Prochlorococcus marinus subsp. pastoris str. CCMP1986: one gene and its partner. The protein of the gene in region 2 interacts with the protein of the main gene of each other region in a pairwise test. Links are inferred from orthologs where the notes say so. Each region holds a gene or a part of one and is shown on either strand. Other genes may lie near its edges. The genes, in order: TX50_RS08840 and def.

What was found.
Region 1: the proteins of def (region 2) and TX50_RS08840 interact in binary tests that used the Escherichia coli proteins (3 or more experiments, as listed by UniProt). The link is inferred for Prochlorococcus marinus subsp. pastoris str. CCMP1986 from one-to-one orthologs.

Annotation. Positions count from the first base shown.
Region 1 is NC_005072.1:1,581,375-1,588,948, forward strand. Bases 2,591-5,489 are described here. They hold TX50_RS08840 (aspartate-semialdehyde dehydrogenase), read right to left. Parts: upstream 4,607-5,489; coding sequence 3,575-4,606; downstream 2,591-3,574. Other genes in these bases: TX50_RS08830 (ribonuclease J), read right to left, coding at 2,591-2,593; dapA (4-hydroxy-tetrahydrodipicolinate synthase), read right to left, coding at 2,670-3,578; tig (trigger factor), read left to right, coding at 4,734-5,489. Also shown: tRNA lysidine(34) synthetase TilS, read left to right, coding at 1-593; more of TX50_RS08830, read right to left, coding at 590-2,590; more of tig, read left to right, coding at 5,490-6,155; ATP-dependent Clp endopeptidase proteolytic subunit ClpP, read left to right, coding at 6,221-6,868; ATP-dependent protease ATP-binding subunit ClpX, read left to right, coding at 6,972-7,574.
Region 2 is NC_005072.1:67,718-75,241, forward strand. Bases 2,849-5,697 are described here. They hold def (peptide deformylase), read right to left. Parts: upstream 4,652-5,697; coding sequence 4,046-4,651; downstream 2,849-4,045. Other genes in these bases: TX50_RS00345 (ABC transporter ATP-binding protein/permease), read right to left, coding at 2,849-3,311; TX50_RS00350 (hypothetical protein), read right to left, coding at 3,349-3,636; TX50_RS00355 (histidine triad nucleotide-binding protein), read right to left, coding at 3,684-4,025; TX50_RS00365 (alpha/beta hydrolase family protein), read left to right, coding at 4,731-5,697. Outside these bases: psbX (photosystem II reaction center X protein), read left to right, coding at 1-75; TX50_RS00335 (Ycf66 family protein), read left to right, coding at 153-1,085; TX50_RS00340 (chlorophyll a/b-binding protein), read right to left, coding at 1,086-1,319; more of TX50_RS00345, read right to left, coding at 1,329-2,848; more of TX50_RS00365, read left to right, coding at 5,698-6,659; TX50_RS00370 (SufS family cysteine desulfurase), read right to left, coding at 6,656-7,524. UniProt on the Escherichia coli protein: Removes the formyl group from the N-terminal Met of newly synthesized proteins. Requires at least a dipeptide for an efficient rate of reaction. N-terminal L-methionine is a prerequisite for activity but the enzyme has broad specificity at other positions.

The DNA of each region.
Region 1 (7,574 bases), 1.5 Mb from region 2 along the record:
GTCACACGAATACAGATAATGCAGAAACATTTTTATTAAATTTAGCTAGAGGAAGCAATTATGCAGGACTAAGCAATATCAACAAAAAAAGATTACTTAAACATCACATTTTTTTAATAAGACCATTATTGATATTTTCTAGAGAAGATACCAAAAAGTTTTGCCAACTTCAAAACATTCCCATTTGGGAAGACCCGACTAACTGTGATCTAACAATTAAGAGAAATATTGTAAGAAAAGAAATTATTCCTATTTTAGAAACTATGTATCCTGGTTGTTCTAAGAGGATAAATAGTTTTGCAGAAAAAATGAGCAATTATAAGAATGAGCAAAATGATCTCAGTAAGCTTGCATCCCTTTATTGTGAAGATGCAATTGGTGTAAAGAGGGAATTATTAAATAGCTTATGCATTGAAGCAAGATGTACTATTTTAAATACTTTTCTAAAAAAGGATTGTACAAAACAATTAAGCTCAAAAAATTTAACTCATTTAGCTTCTTCAATTCTTGTGAAAGATAGAGGCAAAATAGATTTACCAGATGGATTTGAGATTGTTTGGAATAAGGACTATATAAATCTAGAAAAAAACTAGTTTGATACTGCAGATCTCCTTCTTCTAGTCCTACCTGCAGGTGCCTCCTCTGTCTTAGCCACTGGAGTTTTAACAGAATCTTTTACAGATTGATTATTCTTTACTTGATTTGTATTTCTAGCTGATGGATTATTTTTATAATTATTTTGATTGCGGTTTATATTTTGATTATTAACATTTGGATAATGTTTATTTTTTGGATGATGATTTTGCTCATTAACTATTTGAGGTTTATAAGCTCGGGTTCCGCTTGGAGCAGGTTGAGCTAAGCATAGAATTAATGGCTCTACTTGTAATTCTCTTCGCATTCTTCTAGTTAAACCATTTTCAATCTCTCTTTGGACCCCAATCCAATCAACTTCAAAACTATTGGGACTGGTTTGTCTTGATAATTGTTTCCAGCGGTTTTCTAATACCCAATTTATCTCCCTTTCGGTCCACATTGACATTTTTCTTGGATCAGCTGATATTACTACCCCTCTTAAACTTACTCGTGGTGGAGCTACCATATTACCATCTGTACTTATAGGGGCTAAAACAGTAACTATTCCATCATCTGCTAACTGCTGTCTCTCTTTTAGAGCTCTTGCATCTACCACACAAGTCCTTGTATTATCCAGCATTTCAATTCCAGACTTTACTGGATCTCCTTGAATCATTGAATCAGCTCTAAGCTCAATTGTGTCTCCATTATCAAGGATGAGTATATTATTGGGATCTACGCCCATCGATTCAGCGGTTTTACCATGCAAAACTTGCATTCTATATTCGCCATGTACTGGAACAAAAAACTTTGGTTTAATTAACGCTAGCATCAATCTTTGATCATCTCTACATCCATGACCAGAAACATGAATTCCATGTTCTTTACCATAAATAACATTAGCTCCCAATTTAATTAACCTATCAATACTATGCACTACAGAAATTGTATTTCCTGGAATTGGACTGGAAGAAAAAATTACTGTATCCGTAGTTTTGAGTTTAACGTGTGGATGTTCATCTCTTCCAATCCTACTTAATGCAGCCATTACCTCACCTTGACTACCTGTCATTAAGAGTAGAGTTTCTCTATCAGGTAAATCTCTTATGCTTTTAATTGGGAAAAAGAGATCGTCAGGACACTTTATATAACCTAATTCACGACATTTACCAACAACATTTAACATTGACCGTCCCATTAATCCAATTTTACGTCCATGCTTCATTGCTAATTGGATCACCATCGCAACTCTATGGGTTGAACTTGCAAAAGTGGTAAGCATAACTCTACCTTTGGCTTCAGATATTATTCGATCTAAATTTGGAAAAACAGAAATTTCTGAAGGAACAAAACCCTTTACTTCGGAATTTGTAGAGTCCGAGAGTAAGCAAAGAACACCCTTCTCTCCATAAAATGCCATTCTTTCAATATCAGCATGTTTGTTATCAGGTGGCAGATGATCAAATTTAAAATCCCCAGTAAAGAAAACAACACCTACTGGAGTAGTTAGAGCTAAAGAAAAACTATCCCCAATTGAGTGAGTATTACGTATAAATTCTAATGAAAAATGCTGGCCAAGTTTGACAACTTGCCTTGGTTCTATAGTCTGTGTTGTTGTCCTATCAGCCACACCTGCTTCTTCCATTTTTCCTTTAAGCATTGATATCGCTAAAGGTGGACCATAAATCACAGGAATATTAAATTTCTTTAAATGATGAGAAATTCCACCAATATGGTCTTCGTGACCATGGGTTACTATCATTCCACGAAATCTATTTAAGTTAGCTTGCAAATAGGATGTATCAGGCATAACAACATTCACTCCATGCATGCCATCACTTGGAAAAGCGAGTCCCCCATCTATTAAAATGATGTCATCTTGGTATTCAAAAACACATGTATTTTTACCTATTTCATGAAGACCCCCTAATGGAATAATTTTTAAAGCAGGTTCAATTGATCTTTTTGTTTGAGATAAGGTTTGAGTATTATTTGATTTGATTTGATTTGAATTCATAATAGAAGTATTTTAACAAGCTAAAAATGTGGTTATTAAAGTCAAAGTAACTTTATTAAAGCGTTAAAAAAAGTATTTACAAAGACAGATTTTGAATTATCTGAAGTAAGCTTTCTCTCTTTTCTTTAATAAGAGGCGTTAATGGATTCCTAGGAGAACCAACTTGCCAACCTCGTAGTTCTAAAGCTGCTTTGATGGGAATTGGATTTGTCGTTTCAAAGAGTGCCTTGAAAAGTGGTTGCAGTTTTTCATGAATATCAAGAGCAATAGATATTTCACCTTTTTGAAATGATTCAATCATAGTTTTAAGCTGCAACCCAACAATGTGGCTAGCTACGCTTACTACACCAACAGCACCAACAGATAACATAGGAAGCAACAATGAATCATCGCCACTATATATTGAAAGTTTAGAGCCGCACGCCGCCCTTAACTCTGTCACTTCCTCTATTCTACCGCTTGCTGCTTTAATACTGAGAATATTTGGGAAATTCATAAGTTTATTTACAGTGGTGGGTAATAAATTACAACCAGTTCTTCCAGGGATGTTATACAACATTAAAGGCAAATCACTAGCTGCATTAGCTATAGAACTAAAGTGTTTATAAAGACCTTCTTGAGGGGGCTTATTGTAGTAAGGGACAACAACTAAAGCACCATCCGCACCAAATTCATAAGCTTTTTGGGTAGCTTCTATAGCCTCACTGGTACAGTTACTACCTGTACCAACAATAACTTTAGATCTAGAATTTAAAGAACCTTTTACTGCAACAAACAAATTATGTTGTTCAGCCCATGTAAGAGTTGGAGACTCTCCTGTGGTCCCACATAGCACAATTCCATCAGAGCCATTTTCACAAAGGTAATTAGAAAGTTTAATAGCTAATTCATAATCAACTGCACCATTTTTTTTAAATGGAGTAACCATAGCTGTCAAAATTCTTCCGAATAATGGATTAGAAAATTTAGTATTGTTGGGAATCATTTTTTTGCAATTAATAATTCTGCTATTTGAACAGCATTAAGTGCTGCTCCTTTCCTTATTTGATCTCCACATAACCATAATTCTAATCCATTAGAATTACTAATATCAGTTCTTATTCTTCCTACCGCAATATTATCTCTTCCCATCACATCATTTGGCATCGGGAACCTATTTTTTTCATAATCTTCTATTATTTCTAAACCTTTAGCTTTTTTCAATTGATTAATAGCATAAGAAGGTTTGATAACATCATCAAATTCAACATTCACTGATTCAGAATGAGCTCTAAGAACGGGAACTCGAACGCATGTTGAAGACAGTTTTAAATCAGTAATATTTAGTATTTTGCGAGTTTCATTTGTCATTTTCATCTCTTCTTCGCAGTAATTATTTGAAAGCATTGGTGAATTATGTAGAAAGAGATTAAATGCTAAGGAATATGGTAAGACTTCACTTTCTTTGGGATCTCCCTGCAAATATTTCTTAGTTAAAAACTGTAATTCCTCCATTGCTAATTGACCAGCTCCACTTACCGATTGATAAGTTGAAACGATTACTCTTTTAATCGGAGAAATTTTATTCAAAGGAGCTAAAACTAGAGTCAGTAATATTGTTGTGCAATTCGGATTAGCGATGACACCATTATGCTTTAAAGCTTCACAAGCATTTACTTCCGGAACAACAAGAGGAACATCATTTTCTAATCTGAATGCACTTGAATTATCAATTAGTACAGCATTTTGATCTTTAACTGTAGATAGCCACTGTTTTGAAATACTTCCACCTGCGGAAGCAAGAACTAAATCAACATTCAAAAATTCTTCTTTTGAAGCTTTTTTAGTAATAATTTCTTCTCCTTTCCATTTGACTATTTTCCCTTCTGACCGCTGAGATGAAAGCAAAACTAATTCTGAGATAGGAAAGTCTCTTTCTTCAAGAATTTTAAGAAGTTCAGATCCAACAGCACCTGAAGAACCTAAAACAGCTACTTTTAATGGTCTATTTGGTAAAAAAGGAGAATTTCTCACTATATAAATTAAAAAATTATAAGATTTAATATTTTTCTTACTGTATCAAAAAAGTTAACTTCAAGGAAATCACTTAATGTGGAATAATTAAGATTCTGCCTATTGTAATAATTTTAAAAACTCAAACATGATTAAAGAAGAATTAATAGTAAAAACTACCGCACTACCCCAAAGTAGAATTGCACTTGAATTAGAAATACCATCTAATACATGCAAATCATGCGTAAATGAGACAATAAATTCAATTAGTCGTTCGGCCAAAATTCCTGGGTTTAGGCTTGGCAAAATTCCAAAACAAGTATTAATACAACGAATCGGCATTACACAACTACATGCCTCTGCCCTAGAAAAAATAATTGATAAATCTTGGAACCAAGCTTTAAAGATGGAATCAATAGAGCCACTAAGTGAACCAGAATTAGTTGATGGATTTGAATCAATACTAAAATTTTTTAATCCGGAAAAACCTTTAAAAATTACTCTACAAACTGATATTGCACCCGAATTTAAATTAAAAAAATCAAAAGGTCTATCAGTTGAGATTAAAAAAAGTAAGTTTGACCCCAAATCCATAGATGAAGCTTTGGAAAAATCAAGAAATCAATTAGCAAATATTATTCCAGTTAATAACAGGCCTGCTAAGTTAGGAGACATCGCGGTAGTTAGTTTCAAAGGTGTTTACAAAGATTCCAAAAAAGAAATCGACGGGGGATCTAGTGATTCAATGGATCTTGAATTAGAAAAGAACAAAATGATTCCAGGCTTCGTTGAGGGAATTGTTGGTATGAAAATTGATGATAATAAAACTCTTACTCTAAGATTTCCTGAAGACTATTCTCATGAAGATTCCAGAGGTAAAGAAGCAATTTTTGACATAAGTCTTAAAGATCTTAAAGAAAAAGAATTACCCGAACTTAATGATGATTTTGCAAAACAATCTGGAAATAAAGATTCATTAAAAGAACTAAAAAAAGATATAGAAAAACAACTAAAGGAGAATTTTGATAATACTCAAAAAAATATAAAAGTTGAAGCTTTAATGGATGCACTATCCAAAGAGTTAGATGCCGAGATTCCAAAAGCAATGATTGATATTGAAGTTAGAAATAATATTGAACAAACAGCGCAAAGATTTGCTCAACAAGGCATGGATATTAAATCAACATTTACTCCAGAATTGGTGAAATCTTTAGCAGAATCAACTCGTCCTCAAGCTGAAAAAAATGTTCAAAGAAATTTAGCTTTAAAAGCATTATCAGAAAGAGAAAAAATCACAGTCGATAATGAAGAAATAGATCAGAAAATGAAGGAATATGAAGATGAAATTTCTAAATCACCAAAACAAATTGACATTCAGAAATTAAAAGATGTAGTTCGCAACGATCTCCTACAAGAAAAGTTAATCACTTGGCTTGAAGAAAATTCAGCAGTAAAAGAAATAAATGAAAAAGCAACAAAATTAACCACAAAAACAACCACAAAAGCAACTACCAAAAAAGGAGTTAAAACTAAAAGTAAACCCAAGGTAAACAAAAAAGAAAAAAATTAATTTATAAAAAATTTAACTATTCAGCAAAAAAACCCTTAAATTAGATTAAGAAAGAGATTAACTAAGTGTATTCTGAAAAAAAACATTTAATCCAAAGCTCAATAAATTCTCGCGATATTGATAAATCGAGATCTGCTGTTCCTACTGTAGTAGAACAATCTGGAAGAGGAGAAAGAGCATTTGATATTTATTCAAGATTATTAAGAGAAAGGATAATATTTTTAGGTACCGGGATTAATGATCAAGTATCAGATTCATTAGTTGCACAATTATTATTTCTAGAAGCAGAAGATCCTCACAAAGATATACAAATATATATTAATTCTCCCGGTGGCTCTGTTACTGCTGGATTAGCTATATACGATACAATGCAGCAAATCTCTCCAGACGTTGTAACAATCTGTTTTGGTGTAGCTGCAAGTATGGGGGCATTCCTCCTTAGTGGGGGGGCGAAAGGGAAAAGGTTAGCTTTACCTAATTCGAGAATAATGATTCACCAACCACTTGGAGGTGCTCAAGGCCAAGCAGTTGAAATTGAAATACAAGCAAAAGAAATACTATTTCTCAAAAAAACATTAAATTCTCTTTTAGCAAAACATACTAATCAATCTTTAGAAAAAATTAATGAAGATACTGAAAGAGACTATTTTCTATCGCCTGAAGAAGCAGTTGAATACGGACTAATTGATAAAGTCATAAAAAATGACAAGTAAAAGGAATATTTTAAGAATATGATGACGAATCCAATTTTATAAGCAATCCTAATAAGTAAGGGATATTTAACCTTTTTTTATTCTACACAAGCTTTGATAATCGATGGCTAAATTCGACGCCCATCTAAAATGTTCTTTTTGTGGTAAATCACAAGATCAAGTTAGAAAACTTATAGCTGGTCCAGGGGTTTACATTTGTGATGAATGCATAGACCTTTGTAATGAAATTCTTGATGAAGAATTAATTGATACTCAAGCAAAAATCAATAACTCACCTCAAGTAAAGAAAAAATTACCAACTAATAATTCTGATAAATCTATTCCTTTAGAATTAACTTCTATCCCCAAACCACTTGAAATTAAAACTTTTCTTGATAACCAAGTTGTAGGTCAAGAATCTGCAAAAAAAATACTATCAGTTGCTGTTTATAATCACTATAAAAGACTAGCCTGGAGATTAAAAGAAGAAAATAAAGAAAATGATTCTAATGATTTACAAGCAACTAAACTACAAAAATCAAACATCTTACTAATCGGCCCAACTGGAAGTGGTAAAACGTTATTAGCACAAACTTTAGCTGAATTTCTTGATGTTCCTTTTGCAGTAGCTGATGCAACAAGTCTTACTGAAGCTGGATATGTCGGCGAAGATGTTGAAAATATCCTCTTGAGACTTCTACAAAAATCAGAAATGAATGTGGATTTA
Region 2 (7,524 bases):
CCAGCAGCAGCTTTTTTGATCTTTGTTAGCCAAAAAGATTCACTTGAACGTACTTCAGCTACACGTAGACGCTAGTTTTTATAAAAGTTTTAAGTAAACTATATATAAAGGTGTTTTATTGCACCTTAAAAAATAAGTTTTGGAGAAAAAAAGTGGTCAATGCTAGTCTAAATTGGGCGAGTATTGTAGGCATCGTACTAGCTGTATGTGGAGGTGGCCTATATTTTTTGAGGTCATTTAAACCTGCGCTGGCAAGAGATTATGATGTTTTCTTTGCGGCAATAGGTCTTTTATGTGGAGGAATATTATTTTTTCAAGGATGGAGATTAGATCCTATTTTGCAATTTGGGCAGTTTTTATTAGCAGGAACGACGGTATTCTTTGCGTATGAAAGTGTTCGACTAAGAGGTGTTGCCACTGATCAAGCAAGAAGATCTTCTTATTTTGAAGATGATCAGATTCCAGATATGCCTAGAAATTCTTCCAGAAATAGATTTAATGATGATTATAATCAATTTGAGGATTCTGATAGACCTTCTAGAAGATTCAAACCTCAAGATGATGATTTAGAAGATGATTACATGGAAGCTAGATCGCAAAGGAGAAATATATCAAGAGCTATTCCTGAATCTGCAGTCAGCAGGAGGCGTCCTTCTTTAAGAGAGTCTAATCAATTTGAGAATGAAGAACCTAAGAGAAGAAGAAATCGGTCTGAAGATAATAGGATGAGTAATGAAGATAGAAGAGCAAGTTTTGGAGAAAGAAGATCATCAAGAAGTGAAATTAAAAGAGGCTCTCGGCCATTATCTAATCAAGAAGTTTCTAGAAAATCAAATAATTCCTCTCTTAAGGATGCTTCTACCTCCTCTAATAAACCAACAAGGTCATCTATCAGATCTCAGACTTCAACAGAAAAAGTAGAAGATGCATCATTTTCTACAAATATCAATGAAGTAAAAAAGCCTCGTCAAGCAAGAAGCTCAGCAGCTAGTGCAAGATCAACCTCTAAAAATAAAACTGGAAGGTATACTGTGGGAACAAAAAAAAATAAACCCAGAGATAATAGTTCTAGATTTGATGACTAATTAAAATATCCCAGCCCAATTTAGAAATGATTTTTGACTTATTAATTCAATTAAAATAATTGCTAAAAAACCGAGCATTGCAAATCTTCCATTTGTTATTTCTGAATAATTGCTCCATCCAAACTCATATCTATCTTCAATTTCAATTGATTGTTCCTCAATTTTAATTTCTTCAGAATTTGTTTTTTCTAGTTCCATAGCTTCCTGATTATTTTGTTCTTGATTTGAAGTCATGATTGTAATCTAATTTTTAAAATTATACTTATCTGTAGTAAATAATTTCCAGCCCCCTTGTCCATTTAATTCTAAAATGTTCTCATGAAAATCTTTTAAACTAGGCCTGTGTCCCACGCTTATCAAGGATAATTCTCTATCCCTTAGTAAATTATATAGTCTTTTTTCAGTTTTAATATCGAGTGCACTAGTAGCTTCATCTAACACAGCAAATCTCGGAGAATTAAGTAGTAATCTTGCAAAGGCTAATCTTTGCTGTTCTCCTAATGAAAGTATTCTTGGCCAATCTTGTTTGACGTCAAGGTTGGGATATCTATCAACAATAGAATTTAAATTTACTTCATTAAGAACAGAAATTAAGTGGTCATCACTAAATTTGTCAACTTCTGTTGGATAACATAATTGTTCCCTTAAAGAACCCAATAGCATATAGGGTTTTTGAGGTATAAATAGCAAATCACCTGTCTTTGGTTTTTTAATCGATCCTTGATTGGGTTCCCATAATCCGCTGATCATCCTTAACAAAGAGGTTTTGCCACACCCAGATGGGCCTACTACTAATAATGATTGATTTGTTTCAATACTCAGATTTAAGTTTTTGATAATAGCTTTATCAGACCCAGGTGGAAAAAGGTCGGCATTGTTAATAAGAATAGAAGAATAATCAGAAATTATATTTTGATTGTCTATTGGCTTGGTTTGACTGATACTTTCAACTTTTGACTGAAAACCCTCTAATCTTCCAATTCCTGCTGTGAACTTTGCAAGTTCCTCTATTTGATTAACTATAAAAAATAAAGAACCTTCTACCATACCAAATGCAAAGCTTGCTTGAATAAATCGACCATAATCAATATCTCCTCTAAAGTAAGGAATTGCCATTATTAGATATGGAAAGAAGTTTCCAGCATAATTAATAGAACGTCTCATTACATCAATAATTACTCTCCAAATTATTAGTAAGTTAAAGTTTCTTACCACTTCTCCTAATCTTCTCTCTGTTTCACTTTTTTCTGGTTTTTCACCCGAATAAAAAGCTATTGATTCAGCATTATCTCTAATATGAACTAATCCATATCTAAAGTCTGCCTCATATCTAAGTTGATCGAAATCAATTTTTACAAGATTTTTTCCAGCAATTAATAAGATAGCAGTAGCAAATGCTGCGTATCCAAATAATGAAAAGGTTAATGTTGTACTAATGCTCCATAATATTAGAATGTTCAGAGAAAAAGTAAGAAGTGCATCAAAAACTCCCAAAGTAAAGGATAAACTTTGACCAGTAAAAGCTCTGGTATCATCTGTTATTCGTTGGTCAGGATTATCTACATCTGTTTGTTCTTCATCATTAGGATTTAGTTGGTAGTATGCTTTATTAGTCATGTAGTCTTTAACTAAGCTTTTTGAAAGCCAATCTCTCCAAATTATTCCTAATTTATAAGTAAAGAATATTTGAGAAACCCGAATTGGAAGCGCTACAGCAAAGCAACAAGCATAGATTCCTAAAATTCTATAAAATCCATCTTGTTGTTTCTCTACTAAAGCATTGGTTAAGTCTCTAGCAATAAATCCTATTCCTGCATTAATTCCATTTACTGCCAAAAGCATTAATACTATGACTGCTAGGAATAACCAATGTACCCATCTGCGATTCTTAAGTTGACGCCTTAAACTAAAAAAACTTCCTGAACCGATAAGAAATAATCCTGAAAACAATAATCCCCACCAGCCAGACCATATTGTATTAACAGTATTAACTACTCCTCCAAAGTATTTATCAAGAAAAATAGGTTGAATGCTTTCAAAAAAACTAATTATGCCTGTAAGAGCTACAAGAACAATACCTCCTACACAAAATAAGAGAGATATTAAAAGCCATATAAATTGAAAGCCATTACATTGATCAATTGGTAAGAAAAATGGTTGGGCTAATCTTCTTAACTTTTGTAGTTGATAAAATATTTTAGATTTATTTTGCACTACATTATTCATATTTTTTCTATATCTTTATAGTAAGTAAATTATATCTCTATGAAGATGATTGCCCAAAACCTATTAGTGAAAGTGCCCAATCTGGAAGGTTGAGGTATGATAATAATTTTAAATCAAATTCATGGACTTTAATAATCAATATATCCATAAGCCACCATATTAGAAAAGGTAAATTAAATAAAATTTGTAATTGCCATTTGTAAGTTAATACTTTCCAAATTTTAGTTAAAACTAACTTCTGAGATTCATCTAAACTCTCCCAATTTGTAGCAATTAGATCTAGTAAATTTTTAGATTTATTATTGAGAGATTCTGGAGAATTCATGTTTAATTTTTCTTATTTATAGCTAAAAAGAAACTCTTTTGAGAGTTTTAGCCAGGAGGCCAACTCATTTTTCTACCAGCTAAGAAATGTATATGTAAATGAAATACTGTTTGTCCAGATTCTTCACCAGTATTAATAACAGTTCTCCAATTTTTTAATTGCTTAGATTTGGCAATATTTTTTCCTATTAAAAGAAGATGTCCTAATAAATCTCTATCTTCCTCCAAACACTCGCATAAACTGACTAATGGTTTTTTAGGAATTACTAAAAAGTGAACTGGAGCTTGAGAGGCAATATCATTAAATGCTAAACAAAGCTCATCTTCATGAAGCTTTTCGCAGGGAATCTCACCATTTATTATTTTGCTAAAGATTGTAGTTTCAGCCATTGCTTTATTAAATAATTAAATCATTTGATTGGTATTACATCTTTTTGATGAAATCCTTCTTTGATGAGTTCTTTATTCAAATCTTCTTTTGAAGTAACTCTATCAACAAATAAAACTCCATTGAGATGATCCATTTCATGTTGAATGCATCTTGCTAAGAGTCCATCAGCTTTCATTTTTCTTGGCCTGCCCATTTCATCTCTAAATCTTAATTTAATTGTTGATGGTCTTACGACGTTTAAATAAACTCCTGGGATACTTAGACAACCCTCTTCATATGAATTTAAAGTTGTTCCATAATCAGTAATTTCTGGATTTATTAAAATTAATGGTTCAGCAGCAGCATCTTCAAAATTTACATCAATTACAAGTAGCTCTTTCTTGATTCCTATTTGCGGAGCGGCAAGTCCAATCCCTTTGGCTGCATACATACTTTGAAGCATGTCTTTAGCTAAATTTCTTATGGAATTATCAACTTTACTTATTCTTTTAGCATTTTCTCTCAATACATCATCACCAAGTTTATATATTTCTAGTGATGGAGTTCCTGTTTGTTCTTTAGATACCTTTTCTATAGGACTATTTGTTTTTGACTTTCTTGCAAGTTGTGAAAAATTGTTTGCCACGGTAAAAAAAATTATTTACTCAACAGTTAAGCTATAAAAATATTAGCACTTTAAATACATCTTGAAATAAACTTTTTAAATGAATAATGCTAAGAATTTAAAAATTAAGCAAATCGATAAAAAAAATATATCTTTTAAAGAGTTATCTCTAATTAAGAATATAATTTTCTGGGTAGATATTATTCCTGGAGATCAAACACAAAAAAATGCTATTTTTGCTAGGCCATTTCATGATAAAAATGCAATTCCACAAAAATTAACGGGCGATAATTTTTATATTAAAAGCAATTTTCATGGTTATGGGGGCAAATCATATCAATGTATAGAGGTGAATGATCATATTTATTTGATATGGGTTGATCAGCTTTCAAAAGCAATGTGGTTAAAAATTTTCAAAGTCCAAGAAAAAGTACTTAAAAATGATAATCAATATCTGCTATGCGATGTGGAACCAAGACAACTTACTGAGTCAATAAAAACGAATTTTGATACTTCATTTGTTATTTCTAAAAACAACCTTTTATTCGGTTTATGTGAGATAAAACATAGAGATTATTTATTCTCATTAAATTTAAAGAAAACTAAACAAGATATTCGCATAATAAAAAAATTTGATAATTTTGCGGGGAATTTATCTTCTAATATTTCAGCTGATTTATTTTCCTGGATAGAGTGGAATGCTGGCTCCATGCCTTGGGAAAGAAATGAGCTATTTTTTGCAATGATTGATAATGATGGAGAGATACAAAACATAAAAAATTTTTCTAATAAATTTGTTAATGAAGAGAAAAATGTTTCTTTCTTTCAACCTTACTGGATGAGTGATACTACTTTAGTCTGTTCTGAAGATAGTACAGGCTGGTGGAATTTATTATTTCTCGATTTAACTGATATTAAAAATATTATTCTAAAAAAAAGAATAATTAAACCTTTGACTGAGTATGGATCGCCTCAGTGGGTTTCTGGAATTTCATTTTTTTCCGGAAATATTAAAAATCTATTTTGTGTTGCAAAAAAAGATAATAGTTGGGTACTAGAGCATTATCAGAATTGTGAATGTATTAAAGAACTTAAATTACCATTTTGTTCAATAGGTGATTTAGATGTTTGTGATCAAAAATTAGTTATTAGAGGTTGTAGTTTTGGTTGTTTCGAAGAATTATTCGAGTGTGATTTTGGAGAGAAAAGCCATACTAAATTATTAAATGAGATATCCCTTGAGTCTATAAACGAATATTCAAGACCAGAATCTTTTTGGTTTAAAGGTTTTAATAATCAACCCACACATTCTTTTATTTATAAGCCTCTATTTGAAAGATTTATTAAGTCACCATTAATCGTTAAGGCACATAGTGGCCCTACTGCTTGCTTTGACGGGTCTTTAAATTCCGAAGTGCAGCATTGGACTTCGAAAGGATTTACAGTTGCGGAAGTGAATTATGGTGGTTCCTCGGGTTTTGGAAGAGAGTACAGGGAGAGATTAAATTATAAATGGGGTATTCTTGATTCATACGACTGTAAAGCATTGGTACTTGATTTAATTAGGTTAAATCTAGTTGATAGAACCAAAGTCGCAATTTTAGGCAATAGTGCTGGTGGTTTAACTGCAATTAATGCTCTATGTGAAGGTGATTTGTTTAAAGTGGCGATTTGTAAATATCCTGTTCTGGATTTAAACGATATGCATCAACACACTCATAGATTTGAAAAAGGTTATTTAAATTCTCTCATAGGTAGATATTCAAAATTTCATAATGAGTATAAACTTCGATCACCAATTTATAAAATTAATCATTTAAAAAAACCAGTTTTATTATTTCATGGAAAAAAAGATTTAGTTATTTCATGCAAAAAAACCCTACAAATCAAAGAAAAACTTCTTAAAAATAATAAAAATTCAGAAGTCATAATTTTTGAAAATGAAGGGCATGGTTTTAAAAACACAAATAATAAAAAACAAGTTCTTATTAAAACTCAGGAGTTTTTAGAGAAAACTCTTAATATTTAAGAATTTAGTTTTAAAAAACTAATAGTTTCCTTAAGTTTTTCGATAAAAGTATTTATATCTTCTTTGGTAGTTGTGAAATTCATACTAATTCTAGCTGTTGAATTTATTCCGATATGTCTATGCAGAGGTTGACAACAGTGATGTCCACTTCTGATACAAATACCTTTAGAATCAAGAATTTCAGCGATATCGTTTGAATGTATTTCTTTAACATAAAATGTTGCCAATGCAGCTCTGTTTGGATCTATTTTCGGAGAAGGACCTATTATTTCAAGATCCTCTATTTGCTTTAATTTTTTAAATAAATATTTTGTAATCTCCTTTTCATATTCACTGATTCGATCTAACCCAATATTGTTAATGTAATTAATCGCTGCAGCTAATCCTATTGCTTCAGCAATAGCTGGAGTACCAGCTTCAAATTTATGAGGGAGTTCAGCCCAAGTACTTTTCTCTTCAAAAACATCTTGAATCATTTCACCACCTCCAAAAAAAGGAGGAATTTTTTCTAAAATTTCTTTTCTGGACCATAAGAAACCTATGCCTGTTGGGCCACATAATTTATGTCCTGAACCGGCTAAAAAATCTATACCTAGTTCATTAATATCTAACTTTTGATGGGCTAAACTTTGACAAGCATCAAGCAGAACTAAAGAACCCTTATCCCTAGCTAATTTAGTTATTTCTTTTATTGGATTACAGCACCCTAAAGTGTTGCTTATATGTAATAAGCTTACTAGTTTTGTTTTCGTTGTTAATTTTGACTTGAAATCATTTATATCTAATCTTCCGTCTTGATCTATGCCCACAAATTTCAGTTTACATTTGTTTTTTGCAGCTACCATTTGCCAAGGAACAATATTAC